4 regions of the Staphylococcus piscifermentans genome follow, and region 3 is predicted to be linked to each of the others. Evidence: predicted binding sites of a transcription regulator. Region 3 holds the regulator's gene; each other region holds the start of a gene.
The links. The regulator Rex, encoded in region 3, represses fermentation and respiration genes when NADH is low (regulators of the CRP and FNR family bind a similar motif). The targets are predictions, from matches to a motif close to TTGTGAAATATTTCACAA.
Positions count from the first base shown of each region.

Region 1: arcA (arginine deiminase) is a predicted target of Rex. The motif match lies at 2,148-2,165, and genes of this name have one in related genera.
Region 2: CKV71_RS03430 (formate/nitrite transporter family protein) is a predicted target of Rex. The motif match lies at 1,678-1,695, and genes of this name have one in related genera.
Region 4: adhE (bifunctional acetaldehyde-CoA/alcohol dehydrogenase) is a predicted target of Rex. The motif match lies at 1,273-1,290, and genes of this name have one in related genera.

Region 1 covers NZ_LT906447.1:553,029-556,248, reverse strand. Annotated here, with positions in the region: gene arcD (arginine-ornithine antiporter) at 1-588, opposite strand, end outside; gene arcA (arginine deiminase) at 856-2,091, opposite strand; gene CKV71_RS02195 (hotdog family protein) at 2,519-3,031, opposite strand.
Region 2 covers NZ_LT906447.1:817,413-820,632, forward strand. Annotated here, with positions in the region: gene CKV71_RS03415 (hypothetical protein) at 1-43, shown strand, start outside; gene CKV71_RS03420 (hypothetical protein) at 154-336, opposite strand; gene CKV71_RS03425 (hypothetical protein) at 333-686, opposite strand; gene CKV71_RS03430 (formate/nitrite transporter family protein) at 753-1,577, opposite strand; gene CKV71_RS03435 (amino acid permease) at 2,332-3,220, shown strand, end outside.
Region 3 covers NZ_LT906447.1:1,069,154-1,072,373, forward strand. Annotated here, with positions in the region: gene CKV71_RS04790 (ABC-F family ATP-binding cassette domain-containing protein) at 1-951, opposite strand, end outside; gene CKV71_RS04795 (redox-sensing transcriptional repressor Rex) at 1,488-2,132, shown strand; gene CKV71_RS04800 (sulfurtransferase TusA family protein) at 2,295-2,519, opposite strand; gene CKV71_RS04805 (YeeE/YedE family protein) at 2,546-3,220, opposite strand, start outside.
Region 4 covers NZ_LT906447.1:489,271-492,490, forward strand. Annotated here, with positions in the region: gene fmdA (formamidase) at 1-454, opposite strand, end outside; gene CKV71_RS01935 (DoxX family protein) at 648-1,001, shown strand; gene adhE (bifunctional acetaldehyde-CoA/alcohol dehydrogenase) at 1,381-3,220, shown strand, end outside.

The DNA of each region.
Region 1 (3,220 bases), 520 kb from region 3:
TAAAGCAATGTTGCCTTTCATTCCGGCAAATCCTGCCATAAAAGTGTCAAAATGGAATGCTACCAACATACAAACGATAGCCAAGAAAATCGGAATTAATTTAGCAACTGTTACAATGCTATTGATTAAAGCGGCTGTTTCTACACCGCGTAAAATCAAGAAATGTACACCCCATAGTAAGATGGAGGCTACGATAATACTAGGAAGTGTGTTACCGCCTTTAAATATCGGGAAGAAATTGCCGACTGCTGACATCAATAAAGTCGCATAAGCTACGTTACCTAAGAAGGCAGCAAACCAATATCCCCATGCACTAGAGAAACCGACGAAGTCACCGAAACCTGCACGGGCATAACTGTAAATCCCGCCGTCTAAATCAGGTCGTTTATTGGTTAAGTTTTGGAACACAAAGGCTAAAGAAATCATACCGATAGCTGTAATAATCCAACCGATGATAATTGCTAATCCACCAGCTTTGCCGCCCATGTCTGAAAGAATGTTGAAGGCACCGCCGCCGATCATGGAACCAATGACCAAACCGATTAAAGCTGTTTTACTGAGTTTATTTTGTTCTAATTGTTCGCTCATTTTCAAAACTCCTTTAATACTTAGAGCTCTACTGCTTTTTCGTCCCTAAGTATGTGTTGTCAATTTATTCAGTTTTTGACGCATACTGCTTTAATAGTTTTTTCGTGCGGTCTTCTTTAATACACGGGCTATTCTGCGACTGTTGTCGTCATAGATTTATTTTTTCAAAGCAGTATTGATAATAGATAACTAGACTTTAAGCAAAGACTTCGAACTACCTCTATTGCTGCAATCCATTTTACTTAAAGCCTCGTCATCACTTTGAAATTAGATATCTTCGCGGTATAAAGGTTGGCTCATGCAACGAGGGCCCCCTCTTCCGCGAACCAATTCACTACCTGTAATTTCAATAACTTTGATGCCGTTATCACGTAATAATTGGTTAGATACATAGTTGCGGTCGTAAGTGACTACCACCCCTGGGCGGATTGTTAAAGTGTTTGAACCGTCATTCCATTGTTCACGTGGACCAACGATACGGTCGCCGTCACCAGTTGGAATGAATGTAATATCATCTAAACCTAAGGCATCTTTTAATGTCTCTTTTAAGTTAGAAGTTTTAGTAATTTTAATATCTTTGCCATCGTCACTTGGTTCGATTGTGAAGATATTCATGTCGTCGCCTTTTTTCTCGATTGCAGAGTGGATGGTAAATTTGTCGTAATCGATCATTGTGAATACTGTATCTAAATGCATGAATGCACGTGTATTCGCAATTTCAATGGCTACGATTTTTTTAATTTTAGATTCAGGGTTCGCAAAGATTTGACGCGCTAATTTTTCAATGGCTTGTGCTGAAGTTCTTTCAGAAATACCTACCGCTACTACTTCTTCAGATAATACAAGTTCATCTCCGCCTTCAATATTGTATGGTGAGTTGCGGTCTAACCAAACTGGTACATCTGCATCTTTGAAACGTGGATGATGTTTCAAGATATATGTGAAGAAAATAGATTCTCTGCGGCGTGCTGGCCAATACATACGGTTGACTGTCATGCCGTTGCCGATAGATGCTTGCGGGTCACGCGTGAAGTATAAGTTAGGCATTGGGTTCATGTAGAATGGATAAGAATCATCTACATATTCAACTAAGTGTGTATGTCCTGTTTCAACTTCTTCTTTACGCACACCTGCCATTACTTTTTCTACTAATTCTTTATTGTCTAAGTCTTCGAATAAGGCTTTCACTGCATCTTCATGGCCTAATAATGTTTCTTCTGATTCTGCTAAGACATCATCAATAAATTGTTTACGTACTTCAGGATCTTCAATCGCTTCAGCTGCTAAATCTTCAAGATAAACGACTTCTATACCTTCATCGCGTAATGTTTGCGCGAATTTATCATGTTCTTCTTGTGCTACTTTCAAGTATGGGATATCATCAAATAACAATTCACCAAGATACTCAGGCACTAAATTTTCTAATTCTTTACCAGGGCGTTTAAGTAATACCGTTTTCAATTTGCCGATCTCACTGTTTACTTTAATTGGATGTTCATTCATTTGTGAAACCTCCTTGTTCTATTTGTCTACATTGTAAGCCCTTGCACGATCCTCTTATGTGAATCTAATCACATGAGTATTGTTGCTATTTTCACACTGCTGCATTTATTCATTGCATTATTTTGTATAATTACTACAAATTTGAGCGATTTTTATGCATATACCGCAGTTTTATACATTTTCCAATTGCCGAAATTTCTCGAAAAAGTATTTTATTCATTTTTTAGAAAATATATTCATTATGGCTGCGGTAAATCGACAAAACGCCTGGATTAATAAGCTTCCTTCTAATATTCGAATGATTATTAATGCTTATTGCATTGAATACACGCGCTTACAAAATAAAAAAAGAGCAGAAAGCACTGGATGAATGTGCAATTCTACTCTTCTTAAGTTTATGCAAAATGAGCACTCGTCTGCTCACTACTTATCGGCACTGGAAGACCATGCAAGGCGTTCCAAACTGATTGTATACTGTCACTATTAACTGACCCGCTTCAATTTCCGCTTCTCCTACTAACGTATCACTTGCATACATCGGCTGTTTAAACCTCAAGTCAATCGCTTTATAACCGCCCGTAATGGCCTTAGCTTCTGTTGAAAAAGAATCTGTTTGCGCGTCCTCCCAATATTGCAGAATCAACATTGCAATATAGTCACCTGGCACAATCTTGGTTTCCGGATGCACAGGATTATCATCTTCCACATCTTCTAAATATTGCAGGACGCGTGGCCACTCTATATTTAACTGCAATGCATGAGCATGGCTTATTTCTGCGTCTGGGCGTGCCTCGCGCTGTGCCGCGCCTGCACGCACCCCTGCTGTATCTCGCTTGTTCGCTGTGTCTGTTACGACTACAAATTCAGTGACGATTTCAATAGCAATGCCTTCTGTATCGGCAACTGTCAATTGATAACGACAATGCGTCATGTGCTTCAATTCTCGTTTGCTCCGGCAGTCCAACTCTGCATGATAGGTTACCCCGGCAGACAGCGGACGACGTTTGCGGATTTTCTTTTTCCGCAGGAGCAGATTTTGATGATGATAGGGTTGAAAGCTTGCGAAGCGATTCCAAATCTTGGTCAGGTAAAAGGGATCTTGTTGCGCATCGCTTTGTGTCCACTGAAA
Region 2 (3,220 bases), 250 kb from region 3:
TGCATATCTTTGTTATATCTTAATTTTAAAAGGAAAGATGTAAGGGGGAGCGGGACTGGGACAAAATTTTGTTCTAGGTCCGCTTTTTTATAAAATTCAGCTATAGCAGAAAAAAGAGTTAAGACATTCAAAAATGTCTCAACTCCCGATATATTATTTAGTTGCAAAATATAATCCGACTACGATTAATAAAAGTAATATCGCATCTATACCAATCATCAAAGCACGACGTGAAGTTGCTTCACCGTTTTCTTTTAAACGTTTATACATCATATAATTTGGTATCAAGTTTGCGATTAAAAGTATGATAACAATAACGATGAGTATAATTTTCATTCAGATTCTCCATTTCTGTCTTTTGATAATAGGTCCCAGAGAAATGCAATAACAATACCACAGATAACACCTGCGCCTACTCCGATTTTCATATGTCCTGTGATCTGACCGATAACGATACCGAGGATAACGGTAATTGGGAGGACGATACCGAATTTTATTTTTCTAGCTGGAGAAGTCAACGCGCTGAACATGGCAATATAACAAATTCCGAATGCTGCTACAGCTAGGATAGACAGCAGTAAAGTATGCATCACAGTTTCGTGGCTGTTCATACGATTCAGAAAGAAGAATAATGCTCCGAAGATAAATGTATATAAAATAGCGCGTGAGACAATTTGTTTAGTCATTTCTGACGTCTCCTTTCAACATGATTAGTCAAATTATAACATATCAATAGAAAGGACCTGTATAAATCATTCTTTTTCAAATTGATGATGATCATTCAAGAAAGCATAGAACAGACCAATGATAAGGCCGCCACCGATATAGTTGCCGATAAAGGCTGCGATAATATTAAGTACTGCCGGCCAAAAATGTAAAACATCCACATGATAGATAAGTCCGCCGATAAATAGACAAGCGTTATAAACGACGTGTTCATAGCCCATAAATGCGAATACCGCTACTCCGAACATCATGACAAACATTTTAGCTAGAATATCATCTATCTGCATGGCAATAACTAATGAAATATTAATAAAGAAGTTGGCAAAAATACCTTTAGCCAGTAATTCTAAGAAATTAGCAGTCATAGTTTTATGATGAATAACTTCCGAAAGCTGCTTCAACATGTCAGGTGTCATGCTGTCGCTCATGCGCAAAATTAAGAAGAAAACTAATGCGCCTAAGATATTACCTAGGAAGCAGAGCATGAATATTTTGAATACCCGCCAAGGTTTAATAACGCGATAGTACATTCCTACTGTAAAATACATAAAGTTACTAGTTAATAATTCTGAGTTAGTAAACAAAATGAGAACCAATGCAAAACTGAAGGCAATAGAACCTACAATATTTACAATGCCAGGACTTGCTTGACCTATTAAACTGGCTTTAATTGCAAGCACAAATACTGAAATGATACTAATAATAAAACCAGCCATCATCGCACGCAATAAATAACGGCGCATAAATGTCGCTTGCAGCACGTCTTTTGTACGGATGGTTTCCACAACATCCTTAACCCACTGACGTCCATAAAATACCTTATCCCAACGGATATTCTTTTCACGATTCATCCCAAAAACTCCTTGTATTTGAGAAGGTAACTTCTCGATTTATGTGTTGAGAGCAATTTCAACTTTTGCAATGCATTTATTATAATTGGAAAGTTCGTTTTTGTGAATACTTTCACAAATAACTTTTGGGTAATTTTGCTAATTATGTCTGAATCGTGAAAAATTTTAAATTTACTAGTATTAAAGCAAGCAAATTAATTTGGTGCCAATTAATCAAGCAGTTTTTCTCAAGAGAAAGGAGTAATATAATGAAAAAGAAGAGAATCAATGTCAAGCGATAATAAACTATTATACTGAAAATTCAAAAAGTCAGATTGCATGTTAAACAAATTCCGTGCTATAATATCAAAATAATATGAAAGTCTTATAAAAAGGATTGGAAATAATAAAAGAACTGCAACGACAATGAGAGTTATTTTCAAAACTTGAAGGATTCAATATTGTGATGAGTGCGATTTACATGAAATACTATGATGACTGTATGTTTGATTTATTGTGAATAAAAAAATGAAAGCGCATACATAAAAGTGTAAATTTTATGTTTTAATCATAGAATTTTATAGTATAATTAGTCTCATTAGGCGTAGGAGCTACTTTCGATATAAATAAGATATTTAGTTGATTTATTTTTCGCAATCTTCAGACATAAAAAGGGGAACCGGATAATAAGATAGCGATTGGAATTAATTCGGGGTTGAAATATCGAAATAAGACTGAGCCTGGAAATTTTGTTAAAGAGAAGGGGTATTTTCTAATGGAAGAAACTCAATTAAAACGGGGATTAAGCTCTAGACAGATACAAATGATCGCTTTAGGCGGCACAATCGGCGTAGGTTTATTCATGGGTGCAACGAGCACAATTAAATGGACAGGGCCGTCAGTTATCTTTGCTTATCTGATTGTAGGTATATTTTTATTCTTGGTCATGCGAGCAATGGGAGAAATGGTTTATTTACATCCAACAACGGGTTCATTTGCAAACTTTGCAAGTGATTATATTCATCCAGTGGCTGGATATTTAACAGCTTGGAGCAACATTTTCCAATGGGTAGTAGTGGGTATGAGTGAAGTCATTGCGGTTGGGGAATACATGCGATATTGGTTCCCGGAATTACCGGAATGGATTCCAGGAGTGATTGTTATCGTTTTATTAGCAGGTGCGAACTTAGCCTCTGTTAAAGCTTTCGGAGAATTTGAATTCTGGTTTGCGATGATTAAGATTATAACTATTATTTTAATGATTATTGCAGGCTTCGGTCTGATTTTCTTCGGCCTAGGTAATGGTGGCCATGCAATTGGTCTTTCTAACTTATGGTCACACGGTGGATTTATGCCAAATGGCTGGGTCGGCTTCTTCTTTGCTTTATCTATTGTTGTAGGATCTTATCAAGGGGTAGAATTGATAGGGATTACAGCAGGAGAAACGAAAGACCCTCAAAAGAATATTAAAAAAGCAGTTAACGGTGTTATCTGGCGTATTTTAATTTTCTATATTGGTGCAATTTTTGTAATCGTAACAGTTTATCCTTGGGATCAACTTGGCAGTATCGGTAGTCCATTTACACAAACATTTGCAAAAGTAGGCATTACATTTGCGGCTGGTTTAATCAACTTCGTAGTATTAACAGCTGCAATGTCAGGCT
Region 3 (3,220 bases):
ATTAGCGCTTCGTGCATCTAACATGGGTTTGTCTATACGTTCGATTTTTTCTAATACTTTACGTCGGCTTTTTGCCATTCCGCTAGTCGAAGCACGTGTAATATTCTTTTCCACGAACGTTTCAAGACGTTTGATTTCAGCTTGTTGCCGCTCATATTCTTGCATGCGTTTTTCATAATATTGGTCACGTTGTGTAATGAATTTACTGTAGTTACCAACATAATGTTGGACGGCTCCTAAAGCTACGTCATAGATTTGGTTGACTGTTTTATCGAGGAAGAAGCGATCGTGACTGATAATCACGATAGCGCCTTTAAAGTAATTTAAGTAATCTTCTAACCATTGTGTCGTTTCCATATCTAAATGGTTAGTTGGTTCATCTAGTAATAATAAATCAGGTTCACTTAATAACATTTGAGCTAAAGATAAACGTGTTTTTTGCCCACCGCTGAAGTCATTGACTGGTCGATGGAAGTCCTCTTCTGTAAAATCTAAACCGTGTAACACAGTTTTGATCTTGCTTTCATATTGATAACCCTCTAGGCGTTCGAATTGGTTAGAGAGGGATTCATATTTAGCCATATGTTCTTTAAATGTCTCAGTTTCATAGGCATCCGCATGTTCAGCTAACCAATTTGTTTCTGCTTGCATATCTGATTCCATTTGCTTAAGTTTCGCAAATGGTTTAGACATTTCTTCCCAAACAGTATGATTTGTATCTAAAGTCATTTGTTGTGTTAAATAACCTACTTTTAAATTTTTGATTTTTGAAATATGACCTTCATCATAATTATCCACACCAGCAATGATTTTCATTAAGGTAGATTTGCCGGCACCATTGCGACCGACAATACCGATTTTCTCATGACTCTTCACTTCGAAATGGACATCACTAAAGATTTCTTCTCCATCAAAAGATTTAGAGACATCATTTAACTGTAGTAATATCATGCCGTATTATTTACGAGATAAAGTATATGTAGAATATCTCGTAGTCCTCCTTTCTTGGCTCTTTTAATCACTTACTCTCCATTATAAGTGCTAAACTTGAATATGCCTATCAAATCTTCTTGATTTTCTGGATAGGAAAATAATACGTATTTGCATTGAAATCGAAAGTGAATATTCAATTGTATTAAATTTCTTAGGATATCATGTGTTCAAATTATATATTTAATCGTATAATGATAACTACATTGCTGAAAAATAAGTGACAAATTTAACTGTAATTTATATGGTTATTGATTAAATTGTTCATAGAAAGTTACTTTTACAGTCATTTATTTTAGGAGGTATATAAGGTATACTTAGTTAATAAAAATGCTTTATTCCTTCTTGTTTAGGAAGATTAATGTAATAACAATATAAAACAAAAACTATTTGCATATATCAATTTGTCCGTTGAGAACGTATTAAAGAACAGCTATTTCTGGGCAGTATCCTCGGAAAATTGAGAAATAGTTCAAAAGATGTGGGGGTAAACATAGATGAGTAATCAAAAAAATAATATTCCTCGTGCGACTTTAAAACGTTTGCCGCTTTATTACAGACTTGTCAATCAACTTCATGAAAAAGGCATTGACCGTGTTAATTCTAAGACAATCAGCGAGGCCTTAGATATCGATTCTGCTTCGATCAGAAGAGACTTTTCTTACTTTGGAGAACTAGGTAAGAAAGGTTACGGTTATAATGTTGAAAGTTTGTTAGAATTTTTCAAGAGTAAAATTAGTGAGCGAGACACCATTAAAATTGGTTTGGTGGGAGTAGGGAACTTAGGTAAGGCCTTGCTCTCATATAATTTCTCTATTCATGATGAAATGCTAATTACTGAGGCATTTGATGTTCGTGATGAGGTGATAGGCCAACAAATCGGCAATGTTATTGTGAATGATATGCAAGATCTTCAAAAAGTCTTGAAAAAGGCTGATTTGGATGTCGTCATACTTACAACACCAGGGCCCGCAGCACAAGAGGCTGCTGACCAACTCGTGCAGAGTGATGTCAAAGGAATCATGAATTTCACACCCGTACGTATTGATGTCCCAGATGATGTATCAGTTCATCAAATAGATTTAGGGATTGAATTACAATCCTTGTTGTTCTTTATGAATAATTTACGAAATAATAGCTAAAAAAGAGGAGTATCGAGACGGAAATAATGTTAACAAAAATTATTCGGTCAATTCTCCTCGGCAAAGCTATTGTTATTAAAAATAGAGCTGGGACCTCATACGAAGTCCCAGCTCATTTTATTTGAGTGTGGAATGATATCCATTCTCTATTTTAATAAATTTTTAAGCTTTTTGAACTGTAATTGTCCAAGAAGCATCTCCAAGTTGTTCATAATTGGTTACTGGATAATTCTTTTCAGCTGCCCAATTCGGAATCGCTTCTGTTGCTTGTGTGCAGTCGAAGTCAATTTTCAACTCATCACCGATTTGCAACTCTTCCATTTTCTTTTGTGCTTCAATTAGCGGGAAAGGACAAACCATTCCTACTGTACCGAGTTCGTATAACATGTAAACACTCCTTAATAAGTTTCAAATTATGATTGTGCTGCAGGACGTGCTGCATTTTGATGAGAAGACTTTTGTGCGGCCTTCATAGGTTTGACGAATAAGAAGTAACTCATAAACCATGTACCCAAAATCATAGCAGCTAAAGCAATCCAGCCTTGCCATGATAGAGCTGCTGTAGCTACTAAACCATTTCCGATTGAGCATCCGCCAGCTACAGAAGCGCCGAATCCCATAAAGGCACCGCCGATAACGCTGTTACGCAATGTTTTCTTATCTGGAAGTCTCCAAGCGAATTCTCTGGATCCTTTGGCTGCGATATATGAGCCGATGAAAATACCAAGTACTAAGAACACTCCCCAGTCTAAGAAAGAAGTTTTACCTGACAAAATAAATTGTACAAGGTTAGAAGAAGGTGTTGTAATACCTAATCCGCCTTCACGTCCAGTTGAGTAACTCATCGGCCATGCAAGTAAAGCTATTAATCCGACTGCAATGGCAGCAATGAAAGGATGGAATTTCTTCTCAAAGAAGAAGTGACGCCCGCCTGTATAGCGTTGTTTTAATTTTGGAACTGCAATTTTAGGTTTAGGCTTACGTAAAGTTCTGACTACCAGGTAACCAGTTATAGCGACGATTGCAATTACCCAAATCCAAGCAGGAATACCAGTGCTTGTAGACATATCTGCATTCACGTTCGTTTT
Region 4 (3,220 bases), 580 kb from region 3:
GAATTAATCCTACGAACTCGACGCCAGGTACATGACGGCTCGTCGCGTAGATACCATTGAAATCCCAAATAGATTTCTGAGCATCAGGATAATGGTCAACTAAGAAACTGCCGCCATTTGTTTTATCAAAGATACCGTTGAATCCCCATTCATGTTCAGGAAAAGCTCCAATATCTAAGATATCTACCACTAATAAGTCGCCGGGTTCAACACCATTGACATGAACTGGACCGCTTAATACATGAACACGGTTCAAATTCACATATTTAATATCACTTGGATCGTCATTGTTGCCGACTTGACCATCTGTCCAGTCTAAACATTCCATACGGAAAGACTCTCCTGGGTCTACTGAAAAGACTGCTGGAATATCTGGATGCCACCGATTATGTCCAGGATGAGCCTGTTGATCCATTTTTTTATTCAAATCTACACTAAATAATTTCTTAGGCATTCGCCTACCCCCTTGTCGAAATAAATTTGTGACTGAAAAGAATTCTGCCGTACTAGAAGTTTTATTCCTCAAAAAGTTACTTATTAAACCAAATATTCAGAAATTTTTGTAAATATTTTTAAGAAACCGTAAATTGATATGTAGATAAAACTAAGATCGATGTGGTATTAATAGAAGAGAGGAGGGATTTCCAGTGAAGAAAATTCTAAGATTTTTAATCGGCGGCCTATTCGGCACAGCAGGTGTCATGCACTTTGTGGCACCGGACGGCTTTACAAATATCGTGCCTAAATATTTACCGCTGCGCAAAACAGCAGTTTACGTTACAGGCGTGTTCGAAATCATTTTCGGCATACTGCTATTTTGGAAACGACCATGCAAATGGACTAAACGCGCCATCAACGCATTCCTGCTAGCAGTCTTTCCAGCCAATATCTACATGGCACGCAAAAAATTACCACTAGGCGATCAAGAAGTTCCGAAATGGGGACTTTACGGCAGATTGCCATTACAATTCGTACTTATGTGGATTGTGAAAAAACTATAAATTTATATTGTGAAACCTGATTCTCTAGATAGACAGAATCAGGTTTTCTTTTTAAATAATTCCATCAAAATAAGAATAGCTTTCTATGTAAGCCTCAAAAAATTTATGCTCATACTTCAATATTTCTGCTAGGAATTGAAAACATTTCCATTGCTTTAGTTAAGCCTCTCGTCAATTCCCACTCGTTAAGTCGCTGTTCATAAAGTTGTAAAAGTTTGATCTGATTGTTCTAGAAATGAGTTTACAAGATCTGGAAAAAGATATATTCTATTTGTGAATTAATTCACAAACTTAAATGTATAAACTTAGCAGTGTCAGCAAAGGCTTAAAGAAGTTATTTTCGAAACTAGTGTAATTGTTTCATGAGGAGGAATGGATGATGACAACATCAGCCGAACAATCGAAGAAAGTATCAGTTCAACCAGCAGAAAGTAAAACGTCTAAAGCAAAGCCGGAAGTTAATAATATTGAAGAAACTATTAACCGCTTAGCTGATAATGGCTTGCAAGCACTTCATGATTTAGCAGCCTTACCTCAAGAGAAGATAGATCACATTGTCCATTGTATGGCGATGGCCGCTGTCGATAAGCATATGGAACTTGCTAAAATGGCATGTGAAGAAACAGGACGAGGTATTTACGAAGATAAAGCGATTAAGAACTTGTATGCTTCTGAATATATTTGGAATGCTACAAAATATGATAAAACTATTGGAGTTATCGGAGAAGATGAGCAACGTGGTCTGACATTCGTCGGATCTCCAGTCGGGGTGATTTGCGGAGTAACGCCTACAACGAATCCGACTTCTACTACTATTTTCAAATCTATCATTGCTATTAAAACTGGAAACCCGATTATCTTTGCTTTTCATCCAAGTGCACAACAATCCTCAGTCGCTGCAGCGCAAGTAGTATATGATGCAGCTGTTAAAGCAGGCGCTCCAAAAAATATTATTCAATGGATTGATCAGCCTTCTTTAGAAGCAACGAAGTTATTAATGAATCATGAGAAAGTAGCTTTAGTGCTTGCTACAGGTGGTGCAGGAATGGTCAAGTCTGCATATTCAACAGGTAAACCAGCATTGGGCGTAGGTCCCGGGAATGTGCCTGCTTATATTGAAAAAACTGCGAAAATCAAACGTGCTGTCAACGACGTGATTGTATCGAAAACCTTTGATAATGGCATGATATGTGCTTCTGAACAAGGGGTCATCGTGGATAAAGAAATTTATGATGACGTAAAAAAAGAATTCCAAGCACATCAATGTTATTTTGTGACAAAAGAAGAATTACCAAAATTAGAAGGTATCGTTATGCGTGAAGATCGCTGTGCAGTAAACGCAGATATCGTCGGCAAGTCAGCTGAAACGATTGCAGCTTCTGTTGGTCTTAATGTACCAAAAGGAACGAAAATTTTAATTGCAGAATTAGAAGGAGTTGGCCCTGATTATCCGCTTTCTCGAGAAAAATTATCGCCCGTACTTGCAATGGTCAAAGCAGATAACCATAAAGATGGATTTGAACTTTGTGAAGGTATGCTAGAGTTGGGTGGTCTCGGCCATACCGCTGTGATTCATTCACAAGATAAAGAGGTACAAGAAAAATACGCTTTTCGTATGAATGCTTGTCGTGTGCTTGTAAACTCTCCTTCGGCACAAGGGGGAATCGGAAATCTCTATAATGAAATGATTCCTTCGTTAACGCTTGGCTGCGGATCTTACGGTCATAACTCTGTATCACATAACGTAACTGCAGTAGATTTGATTAACGTGAAAACAATTGCTAAAAGGAGAGATAATATGCAATGGTTTAAATTGCCGGCTAAAGTCTTCTTCGAAAAAAATTCATTGCTATATTTAGAACATATGAAAGAAGTAGAACGTGTCATGATTGTAACTGACCCTGGTATGGTTGATTTAGGCTATGTACGTCGCATCCAAGATGTGTTGTCACGTCGTCAAAATACTGTAGATGTCAAAGTCTTCAGCCAGGTGGAACCAAATCCTTCTACGAATACAGTTTACAAAGGCTTAGACATGATGAACGAATTCCAACCTGATACAATTATCGCGTTAGGTGGAGGTTCTGCAATGGACGCTGCCAAAGGTATGTGGGTCTTCTATGAGCATCCAGATCTCTCATTCTTCGGTGCTAAACAAAAATTCTTAGATATTCGCAAACGTGCTTATCGTATTGCACCAGCTAAAAAAGCTAAATTAG